Regions from separate parts of the Faecalibacter bovis genome, predicted to be linked through region 2. Evidence: riboswitches for the same ligand, from Rfam matches in the RefSeq annotation. Region 2 holds a riboswitch; the other holds the start of a gene.
The links. Region 2 has a riboswitch for S-adenosylmethionine ahead of J9309_RS08690 (hypothetical protein). Riboswitches for the same ligand answer to the same signal wherever they lie in the genome.
Positions count from the first base shown of each region.

Region 1: linked by a shared signal. The riboswitch ahead of J9309_RS11500 (homoserine dehydrogenase) and the one ahead of J9309_RS08690 (hypothetical protein) in region 2 are both predicted to bind S-adenosylmethionine.

Region 1 covers NZ_CP072842.1:2,372,626-2,389,272, forward strand. Annotated here, with positions in the region: gene lipB (lipoyl(octanoyl) transferase LipB) at 80-799, shown strand; gene J9309_RS11465 (MFS transporter) at 891-2,333, shown strand; gene J9309_RS11470 (hypothetical protein) at 2,786-2,956, shown strand; gene J9309_RS11475 (hypothetical protein) at 2,960-3,130, shown strand; gene J9309_RS11480 (hypothetical protein) at 3,081-3,851, shown strand; gene metF (methylenetetrahydrofolate reductase [NAD(P)H]) at 3,958-4,914, opposite strand; gene metH (methionine synthase) at 5,099-7,762, opposite strand; gene J9309_RS11495 (homocysteine S-methyltransferase family protein) at 7,750-8,748, opposite strand; SAM riboswitch class I at 8,794-8,892, opposite strand; SAM riboswitch class I at 9,296-9,399, shown strand; gene J9309_RS11500 (homoserine dehydrogenase) at 9,638-10,816, shown strand; gene J9309_RS11505 (thioredoxin family protein) at 10,850-11,293, opposite strand; partial or broken gene J9309_RS11510 (TonB-dependent receptor plug domain-containing protein) at 11,295-13,343, opposite strand; gene J9309_RS11515 (metal-dependent transcriptional regulator) at 13,442-14,098, shown strand; gene J9309_RS11520 (DUF1573 domain-containing protein) at 14,132-14,497, opposite strand; gene J9309_RS11525 (LIC_10190 family membrane protein) at 14,603-15,646, shown strand; gene J9309_RS11530 (hypothetical protein) at 15,757-16,227, shown strand; gene J9309_RS11535 (LIC_10190 family membrane protein) at 16,233-16,647, shown strand, end outside.
Region 2 covers NZ_CP072842.1:1,797,442-1,812,116, reverse strand. Annotated here, with positions in the region: gene J9309_RS08695 (MutS-related protein) at 43-1,818, opposite strand; SAM-I-IV-variant riboswitch at 1,928-2,023, shown strand; gene J9309_RS08690 (hypothetical protein) at 2,069-2,677, shown strand; gene J9309_RS08685 (hypothetical protein) at 2,655-3,578, opposite strand; gene J9309_RS08680 (hypothetical protein) at 3,610-3,933, opposite strand; gene J9309_RS08675 (hypothetical protein) at 4,019-5,164, opposite strand; gene J9309_RS08670 (3-ketoacyl-ACP reductase) at 5,377-6,105, shown strand; gene J9309_RS08665 (tetratricopeptide repeat protein) at 6,672-8,219, opposite strand; gene J9309_RS08660 (hypothetical protein) at 8,329-8,574, shown strand; gene J9309_RS08655 (hypothetical protein) at 9,327-12,146, shown strand; gene J9309_RS08650 (GMC family oxidoreductase) at 12,383-13,912, opposite strand; gene J9309_RS08645 (aldehyde dehydrogenase family protein) at 13,938-14,675, opposite strand, start outside.

The DNA of each region.
Region 1 (16,647 bases), 580 kb from region 2:
ACCACCTTTTTAAGGTGTTTTTTTTGTTGATGCTATCTATAAAACGTTTTGTAAATTTGTTGCACAAAATTACTATTTAATGAAGCAAGAAGTGTTCTTCCAGGATTTAGGAATCAATAGAGATTATCAAGAGATTTGGGATCTTCAGGAAGAGTTATTAGCAGAAAATGTAGCCATTAAGCAATATAATAGAAGTCAAGAAAAAGAAGGTTCAACAGCTTTTAAAGCGACAAAAAATCATCTTTTTTTTGTTGAACATCCTCATGTATATACTTTAGGGAAAAGTGGCGATGTAGAAAATATGTTAGCCAACGAAGATAAATTAAACGAAATCCAAGCGACATTTGTAAAAACAAATAGAGGTGGAGATATTACCTATCACGGACCAGGGCAATTGGTTGGTTATCCAATTCTTGATTTAGAGACTTTTAAACCTGATATTCATTTATACATGCGAAATTTGGAAGAAGTTATTATCCGAACGTTAGCAGAATACGGATTAAAAGGTGAGCGTTCTCAAGGTGAAACAGGTGTTTGGCTAGATGTCGGTAAACCATATGCACGTAAAATTTGTGCAATGGGTGTTAAAGCTTCTAGATGGGTTACTATGCATGGTTTTGCTTTAAATGTAAATTCGGATTTACGTTATTTTGAATATATAATTCCTTGTGGGATAAAAGACAAAGCTGTGGCTTCTCTTGATCGTGAACTTAATCGAGAAATTGACATGGAAGAAATTAAAGGATTCGTTCAAAAACACTTTGAAGAAGTATTTGAAGTGAATTTAAAGATAAGTTAAAAAGATTTTTATTTTAAGTTAGATTTAACATATATTTAGAAACTACTTGATTATTCAGGTAGTTTTTTTTAATTAAATCTATTACAAACATATGAGTCAATCACAAAAAACTAATTGGGCACAATTTATACCTTTAGTTACGGTCTTTTTCTTCTGGGGATTTGTTGCTGCGAGTAATGACATCTTAATTCCAGTATTTAAAAAAGCGTTTGATTTAACACAAGGACAAAGTCAATTCGTATCATTAGCATTCTATATTGCCTACACCGTAGGTTCAGTTATTTACATGTTAATTTCTCTAGCCACAGGAAAAGATTTAATCAATAGATTCGGTTATAAAAATAGCTTAGTTTTTGGATTATTAGTTTCAGCTTTAGGTACTTTACTATTTATACCAGCAGCTAATACTGGATCTTACGAATTAATGTTAGCCGGTTTATTTACAGTTGCGTTAGGGTTTTCGGTTCAACAAACTGTTGCAAATCCGTTAGCAATCGCATTAGGAAATGTAAAAACTGGTTCTCAACGTCTAACACTTGCTGGAGGAATTAATAATTTAGGAACTACCATTGGTCCATTAATTGTTGCTTATGCAATTTTCGGTGGTGCTGATGCGAAAGATTCTGATCTTAGCATCGAAGCTGTTAAAATTCCATACATCTGTTTAGGTATCGCATTTACATTGGTTGCAGTTTTCTTAAAATTCTCGAAATTACCAAATCATATTGAGGAAGAAGTTGAAGAAGATGATTTATATTTTGGATTAGACAAAGAAGATAAACCTGCTGTGGCTAAAAAAGTTGATCGATCATCAGCTTTAAAATATCCTCAGTTGGTTTTAGGGATGATTGCTATTTTCTTATACGTTGGTGTAGAAGTTTCTACAGTAAGTAATTTCCCAGCTTATATGGAAAACGAATTAGGATTTTCTATTTCTCAAGTTACACCATATGTTTCCTTATATTGGGCAAGTATGATGATTGGTCGCTGGGGTGGTGCTGCAGAGGCTTTTGGTTTAGATAAAGCTAAAACAATGTTTTTGAAAGTTGTTGCTCCATATTTAGCTTTTGGAATTTTCTTATTAGTGAATTACATCGCCGGACACGATTTAAAACCTTTCTATTTTTACGCATTAATTATTTTGATTTTAATCATCGCTGATATTGCTACAGAAGGAAATCCTGCGCGTATGTTATTAATATTCTCTATCATAGGTATTATAGCTTTACTAATCGGAATGAATACTTCAGGATTAGTTTCTGTATATGCAATTACATCTGTCGGATTATTTTGTAGTACGTTATGGCCTTGTATTTTTGCGTTAGCAACTAATGGATTAGGTAAAAATACATCTCAAGGTTCGTCTTTTTTAATTATGATGATTTTTGGTGGAGGTATAATCAGTTCTCTTCAAGGAATGTTAGCAGATTTTACGTCAATCCATTTTAGTTATATCCTATGTGTTTTATGTTTTGTTTATTTAGCATTTTATGCTGTTGCGACTAAATCAATATTCAAAAAACAAGGATTATAAATCTATTATAGTTTTCAAAATTTAAGGAGTGTTCCATCGGAGCACTCCTTTTTTTATTTGATAATGTTTTTATTACTAGAAATCACGTTATAAATAGAAACTTATTCATTTATAAATATTTATTCAAGATTAATTAAAATAAATCAATTTATTAATATGATAATTTTTATTAATCTTTTTTAAGAAATGTTAAATAAAAAACTTTAACAGTAATGATTATAATAATATTCTATATTTGGACCACAATATTCTAACCAAATATTGTATATCAACCAACCTAAAAATAGCCATATATTTATGCATTTACTTTCGATAAGGATTTAGATTACTTCTTATAAATCCGATACTACCATCCAATAGAATTTTCTATTTATATACACTTCTTAATTAAGAAGTAAACCAACTTGTTTTTTATAATTATAAAAAACACACTAAATCACACTTAAAATTTAATGAAAAAGACATTCTTATTTCTAAGTGCATGTGCTATTTATACATGTACAAATGTGTCTGCCCAAGTTGGGATTGGCACTAATCTACCTCAAACAACATTAGTCATTGCAGGAAAACCAAACGTCGCTAACGTCGCTGATGGTGTTATTGCTCCAAAAATTTCTAAATAGAATTTGGCTAATAAAGCAAGTGGTGTTTATACCATCGATCATATTGGTGCAATAGTTTATGTCGATACGATTACAAATGTAAATTCTGGGACAAGTCTTTCGCAAGTTTCAAACATCAAAACGCTTGGATATTATTATTTTGATGGTCAACGCTGGCAACCAATTGCGAAATGATGCTTGGGTTAATAATGAAACGAATTCTAGGGTAGAATTAGCTACTACATCTAAAGGTGAAACTCGTACAGCGAACAATAATTTTTTTATTCAAGATGTTGGCAATGTAGGGATTGGGACGCAAACACCAACTGCAAAATTACACGTGAATGGAAATCTTAAAGTTGAAACGATGGATACCTATAATGCGGATGTAGCTAAACCAGTTTATTGGAATCCGGAGACTAAATCATTATCTACAACGTTGGTACAACGACCATTTTATAATTTTAAATATAAGCTGAGAGCAAGTAAAAATGAAGATTGGATTAATAATTTTAATACATTAATTGATGCAACTAAATATACTTTAATTATAACTTCTGCGGTATTGCGTCAATCAAATATTAATGGAGAAACATTTAATAATTCGGATGCAAATGCATATATCAATCTTTTCAATACCAACGCTGGTTCTGAAAATGTTAAAGATTACAAACAAGTGTTACCGAATATTGTTCCTTTTGTAGAAGGAAATACATGGAGAGTACGAGCTGACTTTGTGAATACTGCACCATACCGAGCAAATTCTGCAGTAGATTCTTATTTCTTATGGGAAATTGATGTGCTTGTTATCAATAACAATTCGATAAATACATTAGATTCACAATTACATAAACTTGATTCTAATAGTGGTTCTGCTACTCAAAATCCTATACCACCTTCAGTAACAACACCATAAATATTTTGATTAATATAGAAGTTAAACATAACATCTAATATATGATTCAATCATTTTTACTTAATTCTTAAAAAAATAACCTCATTTATAAAATGAGGTTATTTTTTTAAAAGATAGCTTTTGCAACTTTTTGAGTGTTAATTGAATTACTCATTGTATAAAAATGTAATCCAGGAACTCCGAAATCTATTAATTCTTTGCATTGATTAATACACCATTCCATTCCAATTTCCTTAATTGTTTCTTTCTCTTTTGCTTTCAAAACTTCGATGGCTAAATCTTCTGGTAAATCAATGTAGAAATTCTGAGGAATTTTAGTTAATTGATTAAAGGTTGTTAATGGTTTAATGCCCGGAATTATCGGAACATTAATATCCATTTCACGACATTTATTTACGAAATCAAAATATTTCTGATTATCAAAAAACATTTGAGTTACGATGTAATCAGCACCTAATTCCACTTTCTTTTTTAGGTAATACATATCCATTGCCAAATTTGGAGATTCAAAATGCTTTTCTGGATAACCTGCAACTCCAATACAAAAATCCATAGGGTGAGATTCTTGAATTTCGTCATCTAAATAACTTCCTTTGTTTAATGATGTTATTTGTTCAATTAATTCAGATGCGTACGCATTTCCACCAACCTCAGGTACAAATGTTTTTTCTGTTTTAATAGGATCTCCGCGTAAAACCAATACATTGTCAATGCCTAAAAAATTCAAATCTATCAAAGCATCTTCAGTATCTTCTTTCGTAAATCCGCCACAAATTAAATGTGGAATTGCGTCAATCTTATAATGATTTTGAATCGCTGCACAAATCGCTACTGTTCCAGGTCGTTTTCTTACTTGGTAACGCTTCAATAATCCGTTATCTTTTTGCTTGTAAATGAACTCTTGTCGATGATAGGTTACATCGATAAAAGCTGGATTTAGTTCCACTAAAGGATCTAAAGTTTTAAACGTACAATTCACATCTTGTCCTTTTAATGGAGGTAAAATCTCCACCGAAAACAAAGGTTTTCCGTTTGCACGTTCTAAATGTTCAGTAACTTTCATTTTATATTGTTTAACGAAATTCGAAAATCGTTTTTCGTGTTTTTTTCTAAGTTCTAAGTGATTTGTCTTTCTGAACTCGTTTCAGAATCGCATCTAAATTTTTATCATTTTAATGAGAAGCTGAACTAAATTTAGCCTGTCGAATTAATGAATTGTCATTCTGAATTTTTCAGAATCAAATCAATTAAGCTAAATTCGGACTTATCCAGCGTTCCGCTTCTTCAATCGTAATTCCTTTGCGTTGTGCAAAATCTTCAACTTGATCCATTTTTATTTTTCCAACACCAAAATATTTCGCTTTCGGATTTCCGAAATAATAACCAGAAACTGAAGAAACGGGATACATCGCTAATGAACTCGTTAAATTGATTCCAGCATTATTTTCTACATCCAAAATCTTGAAAATCGTTTGTTTTTCTAAATGATCAGGACAAGCGGGATAACCTGGCGCAGGTCGAATTCCTTTGTATTTTTCAGCGATTAATTCGGAATTTTCTAAATTTTCATCTGCCGCATAGCCCCAATATTTTGTTCGAACTTCTTTATGTAGAAATTCTGCATAAGCTTCTGCTAAACGGTCAGCAATCGCTTTCACTAATATCGAATTATAATCATCTAAATTATCTTGAAATGATTTCGCAAAATCTTCAATTTCAGTTCCAGCTGTTACTGCAAATGCACCGATATAATCGTCTATTTCTAAATCTTTCGGTGCAATAAAATCAGCAATCGATAGGTTAGGAGCTTCTTTTGATTTTTTCGATTGTTGGCGTAAGGTGTAGAATTCATCGATTTTATTTCCGTTTTCATCTAACAATTCAATCGTATCATCATTGATTGTATTGGCTTTAAATAAACCAAATACTCCTTTTGGTTGTGCTAATTTTTCCGTTTCAATGCGATTTAACATTGCTAAAGCATCTACGTATAATTCTTTTGCATTTGTTCCAACCACATCGTCATCTAAAATCGCTGGGAATTTTCCGTGTAAATCCCAAGTTTGGAAAAATGGTGTCCAATCGATGAAATCTTTTAATTCAGTAACAGTTGCTGTGTGCGTAAATACGCCTAATTGATTGGGTTTGAAAGGCGCATTTTCATTAAAATCAAGTTTTAATTTATTGACTCTCGCTTCATCAATCGTCAAATAATCTTTTGCAACTGCACGATTCAAGAACCCTTCACGAATTTTATCATAATCTTTTTGAGTATCTTCTAATAATTCAGTCTGTTGTTGCCCAATTAATTTCTGACAAACCGTTACTGATCGAGATGCATCTAACACATGAATCGCCTTGTCGTATTCAGGAGCAACTTTTACAGCAGTATGTGCTTTAGAAGTTGTAGCTCCACCTATCATTAACGGAATCTCTAAGTTTAGACGTTTCATTTCCTTGGCAACATGAACCATTTCATCTAACGAAGGTGTAATCAAACCAGAAAGTCCAATGACATCTACTTTTTGTTTTTGTGCTTCTTCTAAAATTTTCTCAGGCGGAACCATCACACCTAAGTCAATAATTTCAAAACCATTGCAGCTTAAAACAACAGAAACGATGTTTTTCCCAATATCGTGAACATCACCTTTTACAGTGGCCATTAAAATTTTAGCAGGTTCTTTATCGCTTTTATTTCTTAATTTTTCTTCTTCTAAATAAGGTGTAAGATACGCTACGGCTTTTTTCATTACACGTGCCGATTTTACAACTTGCGGTAAAAACATTTTTCCACTACCGAATAAATCTCCAACGACATTCATTCCATCCATCAGTGGACCTTCAATCACGCGAAGTGGAGAACCGATTTGTTCCAGCGCTTCAGCAGTATCTTCATCAATAAATTCTGTAATTCCTTTAACTAAAGCAATTTCAATACGTTTTTCTAATGGTAATTCGCGCCAAGAATCATCTTTTTTCTTTTCCTTCGTAATGCCTTTTAGTCCTTCCGCAAACTCAATCAAGCGTTCAGTAGCATCTTCACGACGATCCAATAAAACATCTTCCACGTGTTCTAATAATTTAGGATCGATATCATCGTAAATCTCAATCATTTCTGGATTCACAATGCCCATATCCATTCCGTGTTGAATTGCATGATATAAGAAAGCGGAATGCATTGCTTCGCGAACTGTATTGTTTCCACGGAACGAGAACGAAACATTAGAAACGCCACCTGAAACCAATGCGTGTGGAAGATTTTCTTTGATCCATTTTGTAGCTTCAAAGAAATCAATCGCGTTGCGACGATGTTCATCCATTCCAGTTGCAACAGGGAAAATATTTACATCGAAAATGATGTCTTTTGGATTGAATTTTACTTCATTTACTAAAATATCATACGAACGTTTTACTATTTCGATACGTCTGTCGTATTTATCTGCTTGACCTTTTTCATCAAAAGCCATAATGACGGCAGCTGCACCAAAACGTTTGATTTTTTTTGCGTGTTCGATGAATAAAGCTTCTCCTTCTTTTAAGGAAATTGAATTGACTATCGCTTTTCCTTGAACGTTTTTTAAACCGGCTTCAATGATTTCCCATTTGGATGAATCAATCATAATTGGGACACGAGAAATGTCCGGTTCCGAAGCGATTAAACGTAAATATTTTGTCATTGCACCTACACCGTCGATCATTCCTTCATCCATATTGATGTCGATGATTTGTGCCCCACCATCAACTTGATCACGGGCAACTTGCAGTGCTTCTTCGTATTTTTCTTCTTTAATTAAACGCAAGAATTTTTTCGAACCTGTCACATTAGTACGTTCACCAACATTTACAAAGTTTGAATTTTCGCGTACAATTAAAGGTTCTAATCCAGCTAATTGAATTTTTACTTCTGACATTGTCCAGCTATTTTTCTTGGTTCATATTCTTTAGCGATCTCCGCCATCATACGGATATGATCTGGAGTAGTTCCACAACAACCACCGATGATATTAACTAATTTTTTCTCTAAAAATGGTTTAATATGTTCGCGCATCATTTCTGCTGTTTCATCGTATCCACCAAACGCATTTGGTAATCCAGCATTAGGATAAGCACTCACATAAAATGGCGCTTTATCTGCTAATACTTCTAAGTATGGAATTAAATCTGTTGCACCTAACGCACAGTTTAAACCAACTGATAATAAATCGATATGTTCTAATGAAATCAAAAATGCTTCAGTTGTTTGACCAGAAAGTGTTCGTCCCGATTTATCGGTAATGGTGCCAGAAGCCATTAAAGGAATATCCATTCCAATTTCTTCTAAAGCATCCTGAATCCCATAAAATGCGGCTTTTGCATTTAAAGTATCAAAAATAGTTTCCACTAAAAGAGCATCGACACCAGCTTCAATCATGGTTATTGCTTGACGGTAATACACATGGGCTAATGTGTCAAAATCAATATCACGGAAACTTGGGTCATTAACTTGTGGAGAAATTGAAGCAGTTTTATTAGTTGGACCTAAAGAACCTAACACAAAACGAGGTTTTTCTGGTGTAGAATATTCAGCACAAGCTTCTTTCGCTAAGCGAACCGCCTCATGATTTAACTCGTCCACTAAATCGACCATATCATAATCTTGCATCGAAATGATGTTGGCATTGAAAGTATTGGTTTCAATTAAATCTGCACCAGCTGCTAAATATTCACGGTGAATATTCTTGATAATTTCAGGTTGAGTCAGGACCAATAAATCATTGTTTCCTTTTAAAGAAGTATGGAAATCTTTGAATCTATCACCTCTATAATCTTCTTCTTGTAAATTGTGCTTTTGGATCATTGTTCCCATCGCACCGTCAAGAATTAAGATTCGTTCTTTTAGTATATCGTTTAAAGTCATTTAAAAAATTTTAAACCATATAGCGAAAGTAGAAGAATTTCCATTTCCTTATTTTTCTCTAAATAGAGTAGGATGTAGCACCCAACAAAATTTGGGTTGCTAAGATATCATAGGGCCTATTCCCTCCATCTTTCGTTATAAGGTTAATGCAAATTTATAATTATAATTTTAATTTTAGAAAATTTTTCTAAGTAAGTGTATTAATTTAAGTATTGTATTCTGTTTTGAATTGAAATAACATAATAAGATTGAAATTTATACTATTATTGTGATGTTTATTTTCATTTTATTTTAAATTATTAGAAATCTTTTCATATTTATAAATAATCTATGGATTTAGTAGAATAATAAAGTAGAAATTGTTTTTTAGAATACAGATTAAATTGTTGATAATTTTCAGATAACCAAGTTTTATAAAAAATATTATTCTAAAAAATGTATTATTATGTTGTTGTAATAGAAAATTATTAATTTTTAACATTTTATAAATTAGGTTTTTAGAAATTAATTTCTCTAAATTTGCTTAAAATTAGTTCATTAATATTTCAATTTATCAAGAAAAGTGGAGGGACATGGCCCTGAGAAACTTTAGCAACCTGATTTATTTAATCAAGGTGCTAATTCCATCCTTAGTTAAAGGAAAGATGAGAGAAATCTTTATCAAATCATTACGATTAGGTCATAATATATATATCGTAATTTGATTGATATTTTATCAATTTTCAACTACTTCTTCTGTGATATTTTGTTTGTATTATTTAATAAAAAACAAAATAAATATGAATCAATCAAGGCTCGAATTACTATTTTATTACAGTGATTTTTCGAAATTAAATTCTAAAAAAATCGAAAATAAATCTTCAACTTTTAATCCATTTCCGTTAAAATCATGAAAAAATTAAATATAGGCCTTTTTGGGTTTGGAGTAGTTGGGGAAGGTATTTATAAGGTTTTAGAGGATAAACCGAAGTTAAATGCATCAATCAAAAAAATTGTTATCAAGGATAAAGACAAGTTTAGAAATGCTCCAAATGAACTTTTTTCTACAAATCCTGATGATATTTTAGATGATGATGAAATAAATGTGGTGGTTGAATTAATTTCGGATTCTGATGCAGCTTATTCAATCATAAAAAAAGCGTTTATTAAACATAAACATGTCGTAAGTGCAAATAAAAAATTGATAGCAGAACATCATCTTGAATTAATAAAATTGCAAAAAGAAAATGATGTTTCTTTCTTGTATGAAGCTTCAGTTTGTGGTTCGGTTCCGATCATTAGAAATCTTGAAGAATATTTTGATAATGATTTATTGAATTATGTTTTTGGAATCGTAAATGGAACAACAAACTATATATTAACTAAAATGGCAAATGCAAATGAATCCTATCAAGATGCATTAAAATCTGCACAAAAAAATGGATTTGCAGAAGCCGATCCGACAGCAGATGTTGAGGGTTTTGATGCGGCTCATAAACTATCAATCATTACATTACATGCTTTTGGTACGAAGATTGAGATAGCTGATGTGATTAGAAAAGGAATTACTTCATTGAAAACTAAGGATTTTGAGTATGCAAGAGAAAAAGGTTATACAATAAAATTGATTGCAAATTCTAAAATCATTAATAAAAATGGAGATTTAAATTCGACTGTTTTGCCAACATTTGTCAAGCTAGATAAAACGATAGCTTTAGTAAATAATGAGTATAATGGCGTTTTAATCGGAAGTTCTTTGTCGGATGAGCAGTTTTTATATGGTAATGGCGCTGGTAGATTTCCTACTGCTTCGGCAGTTTTAAGTGATATTTCGGCTTTGCAATATGACTATGAATATTCGATTAGGAAAAAATCTGATAAAATTTTAAAAATAAATGAATCAGGTAAGTTAAAAGTTTACTTGGGTTATAAAACGGAAGTTTCTGGAATCCAGAATTTTTTTGAAGATATTGAAGAACGATACCAAAGTAATTCTTACAATCATATTATAGGAACAATTTCTATTCATCAACTAAAGAATGTGAATTTGTTGAATGATAAAAGATTATCTTTAATCGTATTCGAGTAATTTTTGTGGTTAATTAAAAGAGTAACATTTGTGTTACTCTTTTTTTATTTGTTGAAATAATTGATTAAAATTTTTCTTTTTTATCAATCCAGAAAACTTTCCTATAACTTCTAAGTTTTCATCTAAAATTATCCATAATGGAAATGCAATATCTTGATATGCAATAAATTCTGTAACAAAAGAATGAGTTTTGGTTTGAATATTAGGTTGATATTTTTGACCTAAAAATTCTATTTCGTTCAAAGATTCTCCATTCAATTTTATAAAATAGAAATTGGAATTCAGTTCAGATTTAATACTTTCATTTTTTTCAATTTCTTTCTCTTGAATTTTACAAATCCTACACCAATCTGTATTGAAATACAGGAAAATAGGTTTTGGATTTTGTTTAAATTGTTGATTAAAATCTTTTAAGTCAATCTGAGCATGAACAGGATTTAAACCAAAACATAAAATTGCAAATAGCCAATTTTTCATATTATCTAATCGTATATCTAACACCTAAAAATCCTCGTATTCCTTGTAAAGGAGAGTAATTGTAACCAGTGTCAAACGTATAACCATTTGAGTTATTAATCGGATCGTCAACTTCATAATCAAATGGATCAAAAGGTCGCATTAAAGGATTGTCTGGTACAAAATTGAAAATATTTTTCAAACCTCCATAGATTTCAAATTTACTGAAAGATTTAGTTAATTGAACGTTACTTAGCATGTACGTTTTAGAAAATTCAGGTCTGTAATCATTTTCTAAAATTGGTAATCTCATTTTTCCATACCAAGTTCTTGTCAAGTCGATGTTCCATTTTTTAGGAAAAGCATAGGAAATTGTATAATTCCCAGACCATTTTGGTGCATGTAATTGTTGAATAGTTACTTCTAAATTTTCTTCATTTTTTTCTTTTCGAAATACATCAATGTAAGAAACTCCAAGATTAATTTTTAAAGGAAAATTGAAAACAATATCCGCATTGACAGAAATTCATTGTGAAATGGCATGACCATCTAAATTATCATAAATAATTTGATCTTGATTTGTTTCAAAATCGCCAATAATTTTGTTTGTGAAATAGGAATAGAATGCAGTTGCATCTAAATTTACGTTACCGAAATTGAATGTATTATTGTATACATAATTTATGTTTCCGTTGTATGATTTTTCAGGATTTAAATCATTTTTAATAATAACATCTCGTGATCCAGTTAAAGCTGCATGATCTTCTGTAAATAGATTTACAACACGAAATCCGGTTCCAAAACTTGCACGAATTGTATGAGTTTTATTCGGTGATAATTTATACGCAACACGAGGCGAGTGAATTCCTTTGTGATGTTTATCGTAATCAAATCGATAACCTAATAATAATTTATGAGTAGGATTAAATGTAATTTCATCTTGTATAAAAACTCCAGGTAAAGGAGATTCCATAGGTGAATTAGATAATCCATCGTTACTTAACGTTCCAGGTGTATTATCGTCATAAAGTGTGTATCTATACGTAGCTCCAGTTAATAAACTATGTTTACCAATTAGTTTATCCCAATAGATTTGTCCAAATGCAACATGTTGTTTAGCTTGGTAAGAATCTGTTCCGTAAAATGAATCTTGTTGATGATAGTTGTAAGAAAATTGAGTGTAAATATTTTCTGTTGTTGGTAGTTGATACATACCAAGAATTTCAGCACGATTAGTAAATATACTTTCGCCATAAACTTCGTCACTTCCGCGATGTATATTTTTATCATATTGCATTTCACCACCCCAACGATCTTCATAAACATATCGTGCAGCTAAATTTGCAATCTTGTTGTCTGTGCGTTTAAAATTCCATTTATTAAAAATTGAAATTCTATCTTGAAGTGTTACATCTGTGAAGTTGTCGTTATTCTTGACTTGTTTATTACCAAAATTAAAATAATTAAGACCTATTAAACTACTTGCATTATCATTGACTTTAAATTTATAGGCTAAATCGATATTATTTTCTAACCAAGTTGTAGAATATATATCGGCATGAAATGTATTTGCTTTGCTAGCATCTTTTGTGATGATATTGATTAAACCACCCATTGCTTCAGTTCCATATAGCGATGAAGCAGGTCCTTTTACAACTTCAATTCTGTCAATTAAACTATTAGGAATACCATTCAATCCATAAACAGTGGATAATGCTGAAACTATTGGCATACCATCAATCAAAATCATAGTATAAGGTCCTTCCATACCATTGATATGAATATCTCCAGTTGCACAAACATTACAATTAATTTGTGGTTGAATACCATTAATCATTCCGATGGATTCAAATAATGATGGATTGGGATTGGTTTTAAAATATTTGGATGTATAAACTTCAACCGGTACAGATGAATCTTTTCTAGAAACGGGTTTCATCGTTCCTGTTAAAACTACTTCTTTTAGAGATTCATTTTGTTCATTCTCAATTTGAACTGAATCATTAGTTATTTCTTGTGCATGTGTTATACAAGTTGCTAAAAGTAATAAGGAAATGAATTTTTTGTTCATAATAAGATTGATGTATTTTATTTGTTAGACAAATCTAACAAAAATTAAATTAAGCTAAAACAAATAAGATGTATTTATATATAATTTATATTTGTTGAATGAATTCATTAGTTGAAGAAAATTACTTAAAAACACTATTTCATCTATCAGGAAATGGTCGAGGTGAAGTAAATGTTAAGGATTTGAGTAAGTCACTAAATATTAAAATGCCGACTGTAAATAGTATGATGAAAAAGTTGGCTGAAAAGGATTTAGTGTTTTATGAAACTTATAAACCACTTCGTTTAACTGAGCAAGGTGTGCTGAAAGCTGCATTAATTGTGCGTAAGCATAGATTAACAGAAATGTTTTTGGTAGAGAAGATGGGAATTGGATGGGAACATGTTCATGACATTGCCGAGCAAGTTGAACATATAAAAAGTCAATTGTTTTTTGACAAAATGGATGAAATTTTAAATTATCCAACTATTGATCCGCATGGATCTCCGATTCCAGATAAAGATGGAAATTTTAAAAGTGTGAATTATAAATTCTTGAATGAATTTAAAATTGAAGATAAAGTGGAATTTTGTGCTGTTACAAAATCATCAGATGAATTTTTAAAATTTTTGAATTCGAAGAATATTCATCTTGGTGACCAAATTATAATTGAGCATATTGAGAATTTCGATCAGTCAATGACTGTAAGATTTTTGAAGGATAATAGAGTTGAGGTGTTTAGTTTAGAAGTTACCTCTCGTTTATTAGTAAAATAAAAAGGAAGCAATTTGCTTCCTTTTCAATTTATATTATTTTGCTGTTCCTTTAACTCTAAAGATTTTGCGAGAAGCAACTGGGTCATTAGAAGTAATTGTAACTGTTTTATTAAAAACTCCTGCCGATGATCCTACAGAATAATTTACTTTAATATCTGCACTTTCTCCTGGAGCAATAGGTGTTTTTGGATATTCAGGTACTGTACAACCACAAGATCCCACAACACTTTTGATAACCAATGGTTCTTTCCCTGTATTTGTAATTTTCATTACAGAATTTACAGTTGTTCCTAATTTAACATCTCCTAATTCTAAATTATCTGATCCTAATTTAAGTTCTTGAGCAAATAAAGTTGAAAACCCCATTACAAAAGCACCTAATAACATTATTTTTTTCATAATTATTTCACAATTGTTATTTCAAATTTATAAAAAGATTTTTTTAAATACGTTAAAAATTTAAAAAAATATTATTTAATTCGTGACCAATTTATTACGTTAAATATGCTTTTTATAATTATATCAATTTTTATCTATTTTATTATTTCCTTTGGATTTGGAAGTTTGATAAATAAATATTTTCAAGTTAATAATCTTCTAAGTTTAAAATTATTAATTGGAATTCTATTTATCGGTATTATTTCTCTTATTAGTTCAATAGTCATACCATTAAATATAAATTATGAAATTGTTATTTCATTAGCTGGGATAATTTTAGCTATATATTATAAATTCTGGAAAGTAGAATTTAAATTTAATTATTCATTTATAATCCCCGCGGTAATAACTTGTCTTATCGCAAGTATGGATTCTTTTATATATGATACTTACTCTTATTATTTACCAACAATTAGATTTCTTGATGATTTTGGATTATTAAAAGGTTTAGGAAACTTTGATTTTAACTTAGGCCAAACTTCTTTATGGCATATAATTCAAGCATCTACAAATAATACAATTGATTTATCGTATAAATTGAATGCTTATTTGATAATAATTTATCTAATCTATATTTATGAAAATAATTTAAAAAAATATATAATTTTTCTACCTCTATTTTATTTATTTGTAGCCTCACCATCTCCTGATTTACCAATATTTGTATTATCAATAATTACTATCTTAAATTGGATTATTTATAAAAATGAAGATTCAATAAGATACGGATTATTGCTTAGTGCATTTTTGGTTTTAATAAAACCAATTGCTTTTGTTTTACCAATTTTCTTTTTAATAATTTCACTTAAAAATTATAACAATTATCTTAAATTATATTTTATAGTAGGTTGTCTAGCAATACTATTTTTTATTAAGAATATAATTTTAACAGGTAATTTTACTTTTCCTATTGGATTTGGAAATATAAGTGAACTTCCATTTTCTGTCCCTGTTGAATTGTATAGAATTTCAACTTTAGAAGGGCGTTATATTTTATTAGATACAGAAAATAAGATTGAGTTTTCAGAATTTTTAAATTGGTCTAGTGTACAATATTATATTTATCTTTTTCAAATTTTCAAATTTCCATTTTTATTTACTGTGTTTTAACGTTTGTCACTTTTCTGTATTTTTCTTATAATTGTGCAATAAGGAGTAAGGTATTAATTTTATTAAGTGCACTTTTTGTTTGTAAAACACTTGTATTTCTTTATATATCAATGCAATTCCGTTTTATATTAGATATTTTCTTACTAATTAATGTATTTTTACTATATAAAATAAACAATAATATATTAAAGTATTTATATCCTATCATTTTTTTAGCAGCAATAACTTTAGTATTTGCGAAAGACCTTAAACTGAATAATTCGAATAGTTTTATGAGAATGGTTAGTGGTTATGAGGTTTTAAATTTATTAAAACCAATAAATTACTCAGTTGGATATTATGAAAGTAAAATTTCAAATATAATAACTAATGTAGTTGTTACTTTAGATGTTTCGTCTGATGCAAAACAACCAGCAATAAATAAAAGGTTATTAAATATTTATAGTAATAATCAATTAATTCCTGTCCTAATTGACTCAACTTCGATAAAGAAAGGTTTTAAAAGCACCCCTTTAAAATCAATTGATATAAAAGATATAGAAAATCATCTTCAAAATATTTTAAGCTCTAATAAAAATTAATAGCCATGTTTTTTTTACTTGTTACAGTAATAGTTCAATTGTTTGTAATTTATAGTTTTAGTTTACTTGCAAAATTTAAATATAATTCAAATCAACTACTAAGTTTAGAATTATTAAAAGGACTTAGCATTGTTGGTATAATCTCTTGTATAATTTCATTTTTTTTGCCATTAAATATCACTTATGAAATTTGTTTAATCATTTCGGGAATCTTGCTATTTATCACTCATAAAGCATGGCTAAATTTCAAAAAATTTAAGCTTAATTATAAGTGGATGTTTTCGATTTTAATGGTTCTTACGTTATTTGTAGGTAGTATGAATGCATTTATTTATGATACTTTTTTATATTATTTACCTTCTATTAAATGGCTTGACGATTATGGATTAGTGAAAGGATTAGCAAATTTTGATTTCAATT
Region 2 (14,675 bases):
AAGACCATTTCTGAATATTAAAAATGGTCTTTTTCTTTATCATTAATCAATAATTTTATATTGTTTTAAGAGATAAATCGCGTTCATCATTTGCGTTGTTCCTTTTCTCAATTTGTAATCTGAAAAGTAATTTTCGTCTACATTTTTCAGTTCAAAACAATAATTGATAATATGATCCGGAAAATCGGATTCCATCTTCGTCAATTCTAAATCATGTGTTGCGATAAAACAAGTTAAATTCGTTTTAGATTTCATTAATTTTTCCAAGAATTTCTGCGAACCAATTAATTTATCCTGAGAATTTGTTCCTTTCAAAATTTCATCTAAAATTATGTATTGTGGCTTACCTTCTTCTAAACGATCAATTAGAATTTTCAATTTATTAATTTCGTTTTTAAAATAAGAATCTCCAGACGAAAGGTTATCAACTGTACGAATACTTGTAAAAATATCCATCGGATAAAAAACCATTTCTGCCGCACTTACATTCGCACCATTCATTGCTAAAACAAGATTTGTTCCGACTGTACGCAAAAACGTACTTTTACCAGCCATGTTTGCACCAGTTATAATTGCAATATTATTTCGTCGATTAGATTGAAACTCGTTTTTAACAGCAATATCTTCACTCAATAAAGGATGAAATGCATTTTTTAAACTCAATTCAAATGGTTGATCCGAAATAATTGGCGTGGAAAAAGTATTGAATTTATCATTAAAAATTGCAAAAGAAATATACGCTTCAATCGCTGATAATTTCACAATCCAATCTTGATTATTTTTGATAGCGGATCCTACTCTACCTTCTAACTGAATGGTGTGGTACAATTTCCAAAGTGTAAAACAATTTAACAGAAAACCAGCAATTGGAATTCCTAAAGCGGAAAAACCATCCATGGAAGATTTAATCCCCTTTAATTGATCAGAAGCTTTTACACCATCATTAAAAAGTCCGTTTTTATTGTTTAAATTAATTTCTTCTTTAAAGTCTTCATTTTCTGTATGAATTAAAAGTTCAATTAAATGATCTAATTGTTCAGGGCTAATAAAGGCGAAAGAAAGTGACTTATTGATTCGATTTTTAAATAAAAAATTGATGATAAATCCTACAGGAATAGCTATCACAATCCAAAAGAAAACTGCTTTTTTAGGAAAACCTAAAACGGCTAAATAAATAAAAATCGCAAGATTGATAACTCCTAAAACAATAGGTAAAAATCTTAAATTTTGATTTTCAAATTGACGATTTAAAGTTCCGAAAATCTCGAAAGATTTTAAATTAGCTTTGCTAGAAAATGTTAAGAATTTTACAATCCAATCGGGTTTATTTTTTAATTCTTCTAAAGCTTTCTGCCGATTTAAAATTTCTTCTTTTTCAAAAATTAAGTTCGATAAAAAATATTTCAATTGTACATTTCCAATATAAGATTGTGTTTTATTTAAACGATTAAACAAAGACTGGCCTTCTAAAATATCCAAATCTTTGTTATAAACATTAGCAAAATGTTCATCGTTTATAGCTACGTATTCATCAACTCTATCGTTAGTTTTAATATCTTCAATAATTAACAAAGACTGAGAAATGTGTGCGATTTTGTTCGAAACATTTGTGGATTTCACCACAAAAATCATAAAGATTATAAATAGAATTCCGGTTGCTAAAAGCAATAAAATATTGTCATGAGAAACGTAAAAATAAAATAATACACAAGTCATAACAAATGCCGCTAAACGGATATTACTTAATAAATTTTTACGCGATTTTAATTCTGAAAATTGTTCTTTAAGTTGATTTTCTATCTGAATATAATTATTCATTTCATTCGTTTTAGTTCAGTAAAAGTAAGCATTCTAACATAAAAATTATTCTTTTACACATCTACATCAAAATCAGCATTTTGAAAATTAGAATATAAATTATACTTTTACCACGTATTTCGAATCACAGCATTGTGATACCAACCGAGAGTAGTCTCCACGGTGGTCAAATAATACGGGATTACTTTCCAAAAATAACGTAAAACATCCTCTATTAATCGAAATACAATAAACATTAAAAATTTATTGTATGAATCACACAAACATTTCAAATTTAGTTTTCAACAAACTATCTAACGTTGAATTAATTGATTTTATTAATCAATTTACACCTATTAAAAACGAATCAACTTCAACACAAATTGAAGAAGAATTTAGACGAAGAGATTTTAATTATCAGCATCTAATTAACCATAAAAAAGAGTTACAACTTGTACAGCCTTTACGTTTAATTGATGGAAATTTATTTGAAGTTAATATTCCAAAACCGCCAATGGTTGGTAATTTTTATAGGAAAGTAAAAGAGTTGATTGATTTTTTGAAATTCAGCCCATTTTTAGAAGGTAAAAATCTAGTCACATTTGATTATATATTGGATCAATTTTACGCAACAAAAGATGACGTGAAAATAATTGAAGAAAATGAGTTAGAAAATCTTCCTTCAAACACTGTTTTTATAGGTTTCAAAAACACTTTTCAGACCTTCCAGAATGAGCAAATTCTAGATAAGATAAGTTATTTAGAAACCTTTGTAATAATTGATAAAGGCCCTTTTTATCGTGGATTGAAAGAAGTTGTTATTTATAAAAATAATCAAGTTGTTGATGTATGGAAACCTACAAATATTGATTCAGAATAATCGACATTTTTTCAGCACCATTTTCATTCAAATGATCTGCATTTTGAAAATCATCCAAGGTAAATAACTCGTTATTTTCAAGGAAATTTAGCCAAATTACATTTTGATATTTTTTTGAAATAGCATGAGTAGTCATTCGCCAATAATTGAATTGCTTTGCGTTCAATTTTTTGACATAAGCATCAGTTGTTGGCGATGAAACTAAAATAACTTTAATTTGATTTTCCTCGCACCAAGAAATTATATTTTCTAATGATTTCTGATTTTGATTCATTCGCAATTTGGTTAAATTATCATCCATGTTTTTGGAATGATTATTAACCGCATGAATCGCACTTTCTTGCCAATCTAAATTTGATTTTATATAGCGCTTGTTAATATAACCAGTAGAATCTATTGTGATTTTAAAATCAGGATTACTCTTAAACAATTCTAAATCAGCTAAATTTTTATCAAAACTTTGATGTGCAATTTCAAGTTGATTTTCAATTTTAAAAGTATGAGAATATAACTGGTAATAGATGTTATAATTTTTGATTTTATGAGCAGAAGTTCCATCTTCCAAAGCCAATACATAACTAAAATATGACACAGGAATTATTACTGTTTTCAGCTGTGTTAATTGATTTTTATAACGATTAAATAGCTTCTCATCCAAATCTAAAGTTTGAGATGAATAAGCCAAATTAAATGCTGGTTTTTCAAAATATTTAGGATCTACACCAACAAAAGTATGTGAACTTCCTAGAATTAAAACTTCAATATTTTCTTTATTTTTTCGAAGATGATACTGTTTCGTTTTGAAATCATTTGGAATTGCTCTCAAAAAATATTCAAAAGAAATTGTGACCAAAAAAAAACAGAATGAAATTCCTAAAACAAACAGTAATAATTTTTTCATTCTGCAAATTTATATGTAATAAAACAATGTTTTATTTGTTTCTGACATAAATATAGATGTCATTTTCTTTATTTAAATTTCTAAAATCTAGCATACTTTCGATACATTCTTTGGCTGAAGATAATTCCCCTTCCCCATTGTAATTGATATATTTTCCTTCTGCTAACGAAGAAACATTATTGTTCAAGATTTCATCAGTTAATATCTTTCTTTCGCCAATCAATGTGTAAACATACTCGTGACCTGTTTCGTCTGTAAAATTTCGCACTCGATAGATTTCCGAAGAGTCGTTTGGTTCAGAAATAATAAATAAAAAATCTTTTTTTGGATCTTTTTCAAAAAATACTCTTTTCATAATGGAAATTTTTAGCCTATTAAATTTAACTCATTCTTTGTTACAAATAAAATTTTTAGATAAATATTCTTTTAAAATTCATCAATTAATTTGCTGATTGTCTTTTATTAAACAAATACAACAAACCGATAATAATTATTAATCCAAAAACCACTATTGCTATATTTCTATATTTATGTGGATTAGAAATCTTAATTTCAGGACTGATATTTAATTTATTTTCATTAATCAAATTAAGAATATCTTGTTTAAGAATTTCCGCTTCTTTGATGCCTTTAATGCACAGTGGATAATATTTTTCAGTATTCGTTTTATCTAACAATAAATTATAGCTATCTGTGTAATTACAATACATTTTATCGAATAAATAAACCTTTTTATCAGCATTTTTAAGCAATTCATCCATTTGTTTTGTGTATATCAACGCTTGATTGTAATCGCCTTTTACGTTGTTTGCATAGGCTAAATTATTATACACTGTAAAACTAGAATACGCGCTTTTGGTTGCATTAAAACGCAAGGATTTCTTAAATAATGAAATTGCATGAACTAATTTATTTTCATCATCCTGATTGTTACTATTAGCTGCAAGATGATCCATATAAGTAATTCCTAAATAATTATATGCAATTGTTTTAGCGACTTTATAATCTTCTTTCGGTAAAACTGTACTTAATTCTTCTAAAATTGTTATCGATTCATTTAACAAATCACGACTAACAATGATGTTACTTTTATTGAATGACAAACTTTTTTTCAGCAAAAAAGTAGATTCAACATATAATTTTTCATCTCCTTTTAGTTCACTCCCAATAAACTTAATTCTTTTCAAAATCTGATCCGTATACTCCGTATATGAAACTTTGTTGAAGTAGTCGTAAAATTCGCTCAGTAGGAAAACATAAGAAATTTTACTTTCAATTTCAGTTCTCATTATTTCTTTTTCAAAAATTGCATAACACGCTCTTGTATCACCAATTAAAAAGTAATAATGAAATAATAAAGCATTAAACTTATTTGAATAATAATCATTATCAGAACTTTTGTTTAAGCCAATTTTAATTTTAGTTTCTAAATCTTTATTGATATATAAATCTCCCAATAAATCTGACGCCGCTCTAAATTCTTTATTTAGCGATTCATCATAAAATCTTTGTTCACTTTCGAATTTCGGAAAACTATATCCCTTAAAAGAAAACAATAAAAACATCACTAATATTACTAATCTCAAAGCTAAAAGAATTAATTTTTTATTAATATACAAAATATTAAAACACAATAGCATATAATGTTTTAAATAAAATAATTAATTCGAAGCATTTGCATATCACTCTTATAAATCTTCAATTTGCGAGATAAAATTCTAAATTATTTAAACATAATTTATTCTAAAACATTTGATGAATTAGCTGAAATAAACAAACTTTGTAAAAATTTATTACAATGGAAATGCAATCATTAAATGGAAAAACAGCTTTAATTACAGGAGCTGGAAAAGGTTTAGGAAAAGCAATGGCTTTAGCATTGGCTAAAGAAGGAGTTAATTTATTATTAGTTGGTAGAACATTATCAGATTTAGAAACAGTTGCTAGCGAAGCAAAAACTATAGATGATACAATTTCTGTTTCAATTTCAACTGCAGATATTAGTGAGTTACAAGAAGTGAAAAATTCTGTTAACGAATTAACTGAAAATGCAGCATCAATAGACATCTTAATTAACAATGCAGGTATTTTAAGAGTTGGTGGAATTTTAGATTTACCAATTGAAGATTTTGAAAATACTATTAAAACAAACGTTTTAGGGACATATTACGTAATGCATGAGGTTTTACCTTATTTAACGCAACAAACATCAAGTGACATCATTAATATTGCTTCTACAGCTGGATTAAAAGGAAACGCTAATTTGAGTGCTTATGGAGCTTCTAAAGCTGCTGTGATTAATATGACGGAGGCTGTGATGCAAGAATTTAGAAAAAAAGGTGTGCGTGTTACAACGATTAACCCAAGTACAATCGCTACTGAAATGACTTTAAATGCTAAGTTTACGGATGGAAACGAAGATCGTGTTTTACAGCCTGAGGATTTAGCTTACTTAATTGTGAGTCATTTAAAACTTCCGCAGCGTGCTTTTGTAAAAGATTTCGGATTATGGTCGACTAATCCATAAGAAACATAAAGAAAAAAGCCCGTTTAAAGGGCTTTTTTTATGCAAATAAAAAAACGTTTATCTTATCAATAAACGTTTCTTAAAAAAAATGCATAAAATATTAAACTAAAAGAAAATTTCTAAACTTATATATGGAATATTGTATTTAATTCCATATTCGGATTTTTAAAAGAAACATGGTAGTTCAACTAAAAAACTACCATGTTTACTAACCTAACTAACTTAAAACTATTCTTATTTCCTATCGAGACCAATGATAACATTTAACATTAGTAAATTAGCGCCTCGATATTACTCCAAGAATATGTCGTAATCCTTGAGGTAAAAGTAGATTAGTTTTTTACTTGATGCAAGTACTTGTAGTCAAGTATCGTCATAGCGTATTATTTTTGACGTAAAAGAATATATTTTTTCCTTTTTTAAAAAACTTAAATGATTGTTATTAAATTCATTATATAATTAATAAAAATTTAAATTTTTAGTCATATTTTTTGTTATGTAAATAAAAAAAGTACAGAAATAGACGTTTCTGTACTTTATATAAAAAATTTCAATTCGGAACTGATTTATTTATCTATTTTATCACTCAAATTTTTGATAAAATCTTTCGGTCTGATATTAGTTGTATCTAAAAATGCATCAGAAAATTTCTGTCTAGAATTAAAACCACACTCTTCTGCAAGCCCATCCATCGTAAGATTTAGGTATTTTTTATCACTCACTAACTTTTTGATGATATAGTTGATACGAAGATCATTTAAATATTTTCTAAAATTCTTATTCTTATATGTATTTACAAATTTAGATAAGGTAGAACGGTTTGTATTTAAACTCTTTGCTAAAGAATCTAATGAAACATCTGAATTAATAAACTCTAGATTTTCCTCGAAAACCCTGATTTTCTGCTCTAATTCTTGAAATAAAATTTTATCCGATTCTAAAATTGTTTCAACCTTAGCTACTACAACTTCTTCAGTACTATCCTGGCTTAACTTATCAAGATACTCTTCTACTTTTCTATTTAAAATTTCGTTCTTCTTCTTTAATTTATAATAAACTAAAAATGATGCAATTGCGATAATTACAATAAGAATTAGAAGAACTATACTTTGTGTATTAAGAAATTTAACTTCTTTCTCTAATTGATCTCTTTGTAATGTTAAATTGTTCTTTATATAGTCATTGAAATAATGTTGTGAAACTTCTTGATTTACGACATAATTTATGCTATCAAATTCTATTAAAGTATTAATTACTTCAACTTGCTTGCTCTTATCACCTTGTTCTTTATAATAACTATTTAATTTCAGGAAATTATCTCGCAAAGTAATATCTGTAATTCCTGTCTTTTCATATAGCGCTTTAACTTGTTCGTAGTAACTTATTGCTTTATTTTGCTCGCCTTTTTTCTGATAATTTTCACCTAAATAATAAAGGATATACATTTCCCAGTAAACATCTTTATTATTTACAATAGTAGTTAAAGACTTCTCTAATAACTTAATTGATTCATCGTAATTTCCTTTATAAAATTGTATTATACCTTTGTTTTTTAAAGCATAATCTGAATCAATTTTATCGTTTGAACCTTTTAGATGTTCTTCGTTATAAGTTTCGGCTTTCAATATATTGTTATTTAATATATTCAGAACCGTTAACCTTCCTAATACAGCGGCTAAAGCCTTTTTATTATCATCAATTTCTTGATTATTTTTAAAGTAGTTGTAACATTCTAATAGAATCGTATTTGCTTCTTCTAAATTTCCTATATGTTGATTTGATAATGCTAATCCGTATTGAATTGTATAATATTTAGAACTATTTTTCTTTGGATCTAAATATTGAGAAGCTTTTAAATAATTTTCTAATGAAGTTTTATATTTTTTTTGTCCATATAAGAATGTTGCTTTTTCTAAATAAGCAGTTGAAATTATTTCTTCATCGTTAGTAGAAATAGCAAGAGCTATAGCTTTATCTAATCTTTCGAAGATTGCTTCATTTGTTAGATCAGTTCTATTATTAAGTAACTCTTTTATGTTTTCGTTTTTAATATCTGTTTGTGAAAAGGAATTTATACAAACAAATAGAAAAAAAATTAAAGTATTTAACTTCATTTTTAATTATTTACAATCAATTATATACGTTTTCCGTCATTATATATAAAATATGACTATATTTATTTCCAAATATAACCTACAATATATAGTTTTGAAAAAAAAACATATGAATATTAAACGACTTTACTCTAAATTAATTGTATTAACTGCAATATCTTTATCACTTGTTTCATGTGCAAACGATGATGACAACTCTGAATACAACGCTACTTTCCCGAAAATTGAATCAAGAAACACAACTGATACAATTAATTCGAGCAACACAAATCCAGCTATAAATTTATTTGGAAAAGAAAAAGAAAAGGAAAGACCTCAAGCTTGTCAAGGTTGGAATTGTGTACAATTTGACTAATAAATTTTTATATAAATTTTAAAAAATCGGAAAATCTTAAGATTTTCCGATTTTTATTTTTAATCAAATTTGAATTGATTTTTTTCTATTAAATAATTAAAGTACTTAATTATTTTTTTATATCTAATTTTAAAATTTGATACTAAAAAAATTAAAAGTCATTTTATAAATTGAATCTAAATACTTCTATTTCACAAATTAGTTTATAAAAGATATATTATATTGGGTAAAATCTTTCAATACTTATTCTATCAAAAAATAATATATTCTACCCTTCTTCACTTAAATTAATCATATCTAAATATATTAACTAGGCCTTTATGCTTGTATTTAAAATTTCAAAACATTTTAAAGCCTATTATGCATATCTACCTTACGTTTTAGTATAAGAATTTTCAAATTGAACTTTAAAGATTAATTAATAACTAACATTTATTAACAACTATCAACTTACCTTAATATTAAGCTAAATCTCTATTTGTTTTTATACGATGTATCAAAAATATCTACATAGATCAATACCACTCCCTACGAAACCGTAATTAATAAATCTTTTATTAGTTATTAATTTTTACTTTTTCGGAAAAATTATATTTTAGAAAAAATTCATTTTTCATAAAGCTTAATTAACTTATATAAAATAATTTAACCAACAAAAAACTAATGTAAGAATTAATAAAACTTATACACTTGTAATATAAGTACAATCTATTGTTTTATAATTTTGCTCTATAATTAATCGAAATCCCATTATGAAAAAGAATTACATTTTAATCGCTATTGTATTTGGAGCAACCTCTTTGAATGCACAAGTTGGTATAAATACTGAATTACCAAAATCAACGTTGCATGTTAAAGAATCTGAAGAATTTAAATCTACATTACCTGAAGGTATAATTACACCACAATTTTCTGGAAACGATTTAAAAGCAAAAGATAATTTATATACTGAGTTACAAAAAGGAACTATAGTTTATATTACTGAAGGTTTAACAGAAGCTGCAAGTGATAAAACTATCAACATTAATAATCCAGGATATTACTTTTTTGACGGAGCTGTTTGGCAAAAAATGAATATTGAACCTTGGAGAATACAAAACACTAATAAACAAGCATCTAACAACTATGAAAACATTTACCAAGAAGGTAATGTAGCTATTGGTTTTAAAGAAAATGACCCAACTTCTAAATATAAATTAGATGTAAAGGGAGCAACAAAAACAGAAGTTAATAGTGAAAACGAGAATTATGTAAAAATTAATGGTGACAAAGGCCGTGTTCCTTATTTGGGAAATTTTAATTATAATTTCGAATCTTATTACAGTGGAGATATAATAGATTTCACAAACTCTGAGAATGTTTTTAATAACTCATTAATAAATGGTAGATTAAGTACAAGAAACACTCTTTATTACCCAACAAATAATAATTCTTTAAAATTAATAGGTCGAGAAGAGAGATATGATAACAAAACTAATTCAGATTTACACTCTAATGTACAGTCTATACATTTATTAAACGGTAATAGCGCATCATTTACAGTTTCAACTGATAGTGATAAATATTTGCATAACGGTATAGTGATGCAATCTAATCCTGATGCATCTAATTTAAAAAGTGTATTTACTTTAAATTCTAGACAAGACTTTGAAAATCAAAATACAATAAGTTTATCTGACCCTAAAGGAATAGTATTTCAATATTCTAAACCAGATGAAGTATCTGGAATCAGAACATCAGGTGCATATATATTCCCAAAATCTATAGGGTCTGAAAATCAGGTTTTAACTACTAAAGGATATGACAATTCAAATCCACCTAGAGATGCAGATGGAAACCCTCTAATACGTACAGAACTAGAATGGAAAAATATTTCTGATTTAACAAGTCCACAGCCTTGGAAAGTACAAGGAACTGAAACACAAGCATCAGACAACAACCAAAATATTTACCAAGAAGGTAAAGTTGCAATTGGATTTGATAAGGATGGACCTGTTTCAAATTATAACTTACACGTAAAAGGTACATCTAATGTTGTAAATAACACTAGTTCGTTAAATAGTTTTGATGTAAAAGGTTTAGCTGTAGATTACGGTTCTTCGAATGAAATTATTGTAGATGTAAAATCAATGTATTCTGGTGAAGCTATTGATATAACTAATCCAGAAAATATATTATCTATAGATTCTAAAACAAATAATAGAAAAGGATACTATGAAGTAATTGGGTCAGCAAATAGTACGGATACGAACCAAACATTAAAACAAGAAATTTTCTTCGATAAGTCAAATCCTGATTTAAAAATAAACGTAAATAAGTCAACTGGTTTTGTAGGTAAATCTGCAATTAATCAAATTTTTATTAATTCTGGTAACAATCACTCAAATTCTATTATTATGCAAAGTGATTCGGAAGATGTTGGGTTAAATGGCTTTGTTTTAGAATCAAAAGTTAATGGTAATGTAAATAAAATTTCATTAGAAAATTCTACAGGAATTAAATTTTCTTTTAGTGACAATAACGATACTGAAAATAAAAGTTCATACGTATTCCCAAGAAAAGCAGGTACTTTAAATCAAGTTTTAGTATCTAAAACCCAAGATGAAACAAATACAACACATTTAGAATGGAAAAATATTTCTGATTTAATTAGTCCACAAACAGAACCTTGGAAAATTCAGGGAACTGATACACAAGCGTCAGACAACAATCAAAATATTTACCAAGAAGGTAAAGTTGCAATTGGACATAAATTAACGGATAGAGTAGCAGATACTTCATTAGAAGTAAATGGGGCTATTTCTACTATCAAAACGACAAATATAAATAATCAAAAATTCACTAATTCAAAACTTATCAGTCAAGAGTTTAATAATGGCAATGAAAGTGTTTTTATTGATGGTAATTTTGGATATCTAGGCGAACCTTTTGATTTTACTTCTTCAGTATCTAATTTTAGAAATTCAGTAGAAGATATAATATTATCACCTAAAGGATTTATGGATTATAAAGTAACAGGATTAACAGATAACCGACTAGTAAGTTTAAATGAAGTCCGTATTTACGATAAGACTAACTCTAATCAAAAAATTATTTTTGAAAATGACTATGGTATTAATCTAAGTAATTCTAATTATCGTGTAGCAACTGGTGTAGGTGAATATTCGACGGGATTAAAAATGATAAGTGATGTTAATAATTCTGGAGAATTCTCAAATCAATTCATTTTAGGTTCATATAACATTAGTAATAAAAATGAAATTAAATTAGGTACTACAGAAGAAAATGTAACTTTTAAGTTCTCTAGAAAAATTTCTGATGATATGTACCGTGAGGAATCTTATGTTTTCCCATCTAATAATGGAGAAAAAAATCAAGTACTTGTTACCGATGGTGGTAGTAGTAATACAATCAACTCTAATGCAAAACTAGAATGGAAGAATATGGGTGAAATTGTAGAAGAAGTAGTTTTGAATAAAATTAAAATTAAATCACCAGGTAATAAATGTTTTGAAATAACTGTATCTGACAATGGACAATTAAATACTGAAGAAGTTACATGTCCACAATAATAAATAAACCAATTTAATAGAATAAATCTTTTCAATTAACCAATTAATAGACCTATTTTTTTTAGATAGGTCTATTTTTAATTCCAAAATTTATATTCTATAAATTTATTTTAAATTGAGTCATATAAAATATTTACTATTTGTTTTATAAATTATCCTATCATATTCTATATATTAAAAAAATCCCATTCAAAATATTGAATGGGATTATTGTTTATAATTAATTATCTTAATTCTTAGTTGTTCTTTTTATTATAAGTTTTCAGAATCATATCAGCGGCTTTTTCGCCAATCATAATGGTAGGTGCGTTAGTGTTACCAGAAGGAACATCTGGCATCACTGAAGCATCAGCTACTCTTAGTCCTTCAATACCATAAACTCTTAATTCCGGATCTACAACTGATTCTTTGTCGATTCCCATTTTACAAGTTCCTGTCATATGATGGTATGTACTTGCAGATTTTCTGATATAATCTAAAACTTCTTCTTTAGATTTATCTTTTCCTGGATAAATTTCTTCTTTCATCCAATCTTTTAAAGCTTCTGTGTAACCTAATTTACGACACAATTCAACAGCTTCGTATAAAGCATCTAAATCTGCTTGTTCTGATAAATATTTAGGATCAATGATTGGATATTCTTTTGGATTACTTGATTTCAGTTTAATGAATCCTTTAGAAACCGGTCTAATCATCCCTGCACAAAACGTAAAAGCATTTTCTGGACCTTCAAAACCTGGAGCATAATATGGTAAAGCCATAAATAAAGGTTGCATATCTGGCACTTTCATTTCTGGACGACTTTTCCAAAATATTTGTGCTTCTAATAAATTCGCTTTTGGAGGAACAATCGTTTGCTTAGCTTCAAAAATTACACTACATAATAAATGATCTTGTAAATTTTTACCAACACCTGGTAAATGATGAATGGTTTCAATCCCTACATTACTTAATTCACTTTGATCTCCAATTCCCGAAAGCATTAATAGCTGAGCTGAACCTATAGTACCTGCAGAAAGTACTATTTCCTCATTTGCACGAGTCTGAATTATTTCACCTTCTTTCTCATACTCTACTCCAACACACTTCTTACCTTCGATAATCAACCTATGAACCGTTGCTTCTGTAATAATCGTTAAATTATCACTATTTAAATAAGGTTTTAAAAACGCTTCAGAAGTAGATGCTCTAACACCATCTTTTGTAACAGACAAATCATTTAAACCAGCTCCCCAAATATTTGTATTAAAATCATCAGTTGTAGGATAACCTAACTCTTTACAACCATTAATAGCTGCAATAGAAATAGGATTTGGTTCTTTAATTTTAGTTACAGCCATTGGACCGTCAGCACCATGAGTTTCAGATTCACCCAATTCATAAGCTTCAGATTTTTTAAAATAAGGCAAAACACTTTCATAATCCCAACCGTAACAACCTTTATACGCCCAGTTATCATAATCCTCTTTCGCTCCACGAATGTAAATCATTCCATTAATTGCACTAGAACCTCCTAACGTTTTTCCACGAGGCCAATATTTAGTAGTATTTCCGGCTGCTTCTTGAGGTACTGTATGATATGCCCAATCTCTTTTTGTATTCCAAATTAATGGCCATTGTGCAGGCGATTGAATTTCTTCAGCTACATCAGAAGGTCCAGCTTCTAGAATTAAAACTTTTAAATTTTTATTTTCAGCTAATCGAGAAGCAACAACTGCACCTCCAGAACCTGCTCCAATAACTATGTAATCGTATGTATTTTTCATTTTTGTGTGGTTTAATTTTAGATAATTATTTTTTATAACTCATTATTTTTGGAACTGTCACAGCTTTTAATCCTTCAATTCCGAATTCAACTCCATATCCAGATTGTTTTACACCTCCAAAAGGTACAAATGGATGTATAGCACCATGTTGATTCATCCAAACAGTTCCTGCTTCTAACTGATCAGCAACTTCTTCCATTAACTTTTGATCATTACCCCAAACAGAAGCTCCTAACCCGATTTCTAAGCTGTTGGCTTTTTCTATAGCTTCTTCTAAAGTTTTATAGGTAATAATTGGTAAAACGGTTCCGAATTGCTCCTCATCTACAATTGCATCACCATTATCAACACCAGTTACAAATGTGATTGGAATATAAAATCCATCATTTGACACTTCCGGATTTGGAACAATAATTTTAGCTTTTGGATTTTTAGCAGTTGCTTCTATCAAAGCATTTACTTTATCAAATTGCATTTGGTTTTGAATTGGACCTAATAAAACATCTTCATTCATCCCATCACCCATTTTAAAATTCTTAGTCAAATTACTCAAGGCTTCAACACAAATATCTAAGTCATCTTCATGCACGTATAAGCGTTTTAAAGCGGCACAAGTTTGTCCCATATTTAAAAAACTACCCCAGAATAAACCTTCGGCAATAGAATTAAAATCTGTTTTTGGTAAAACAATTCCAGCATCGTTTCCACCACATTCTAAAGTTAAACGCGCCATATTATGCTTCGAAGCTTCTATAATTCGTTT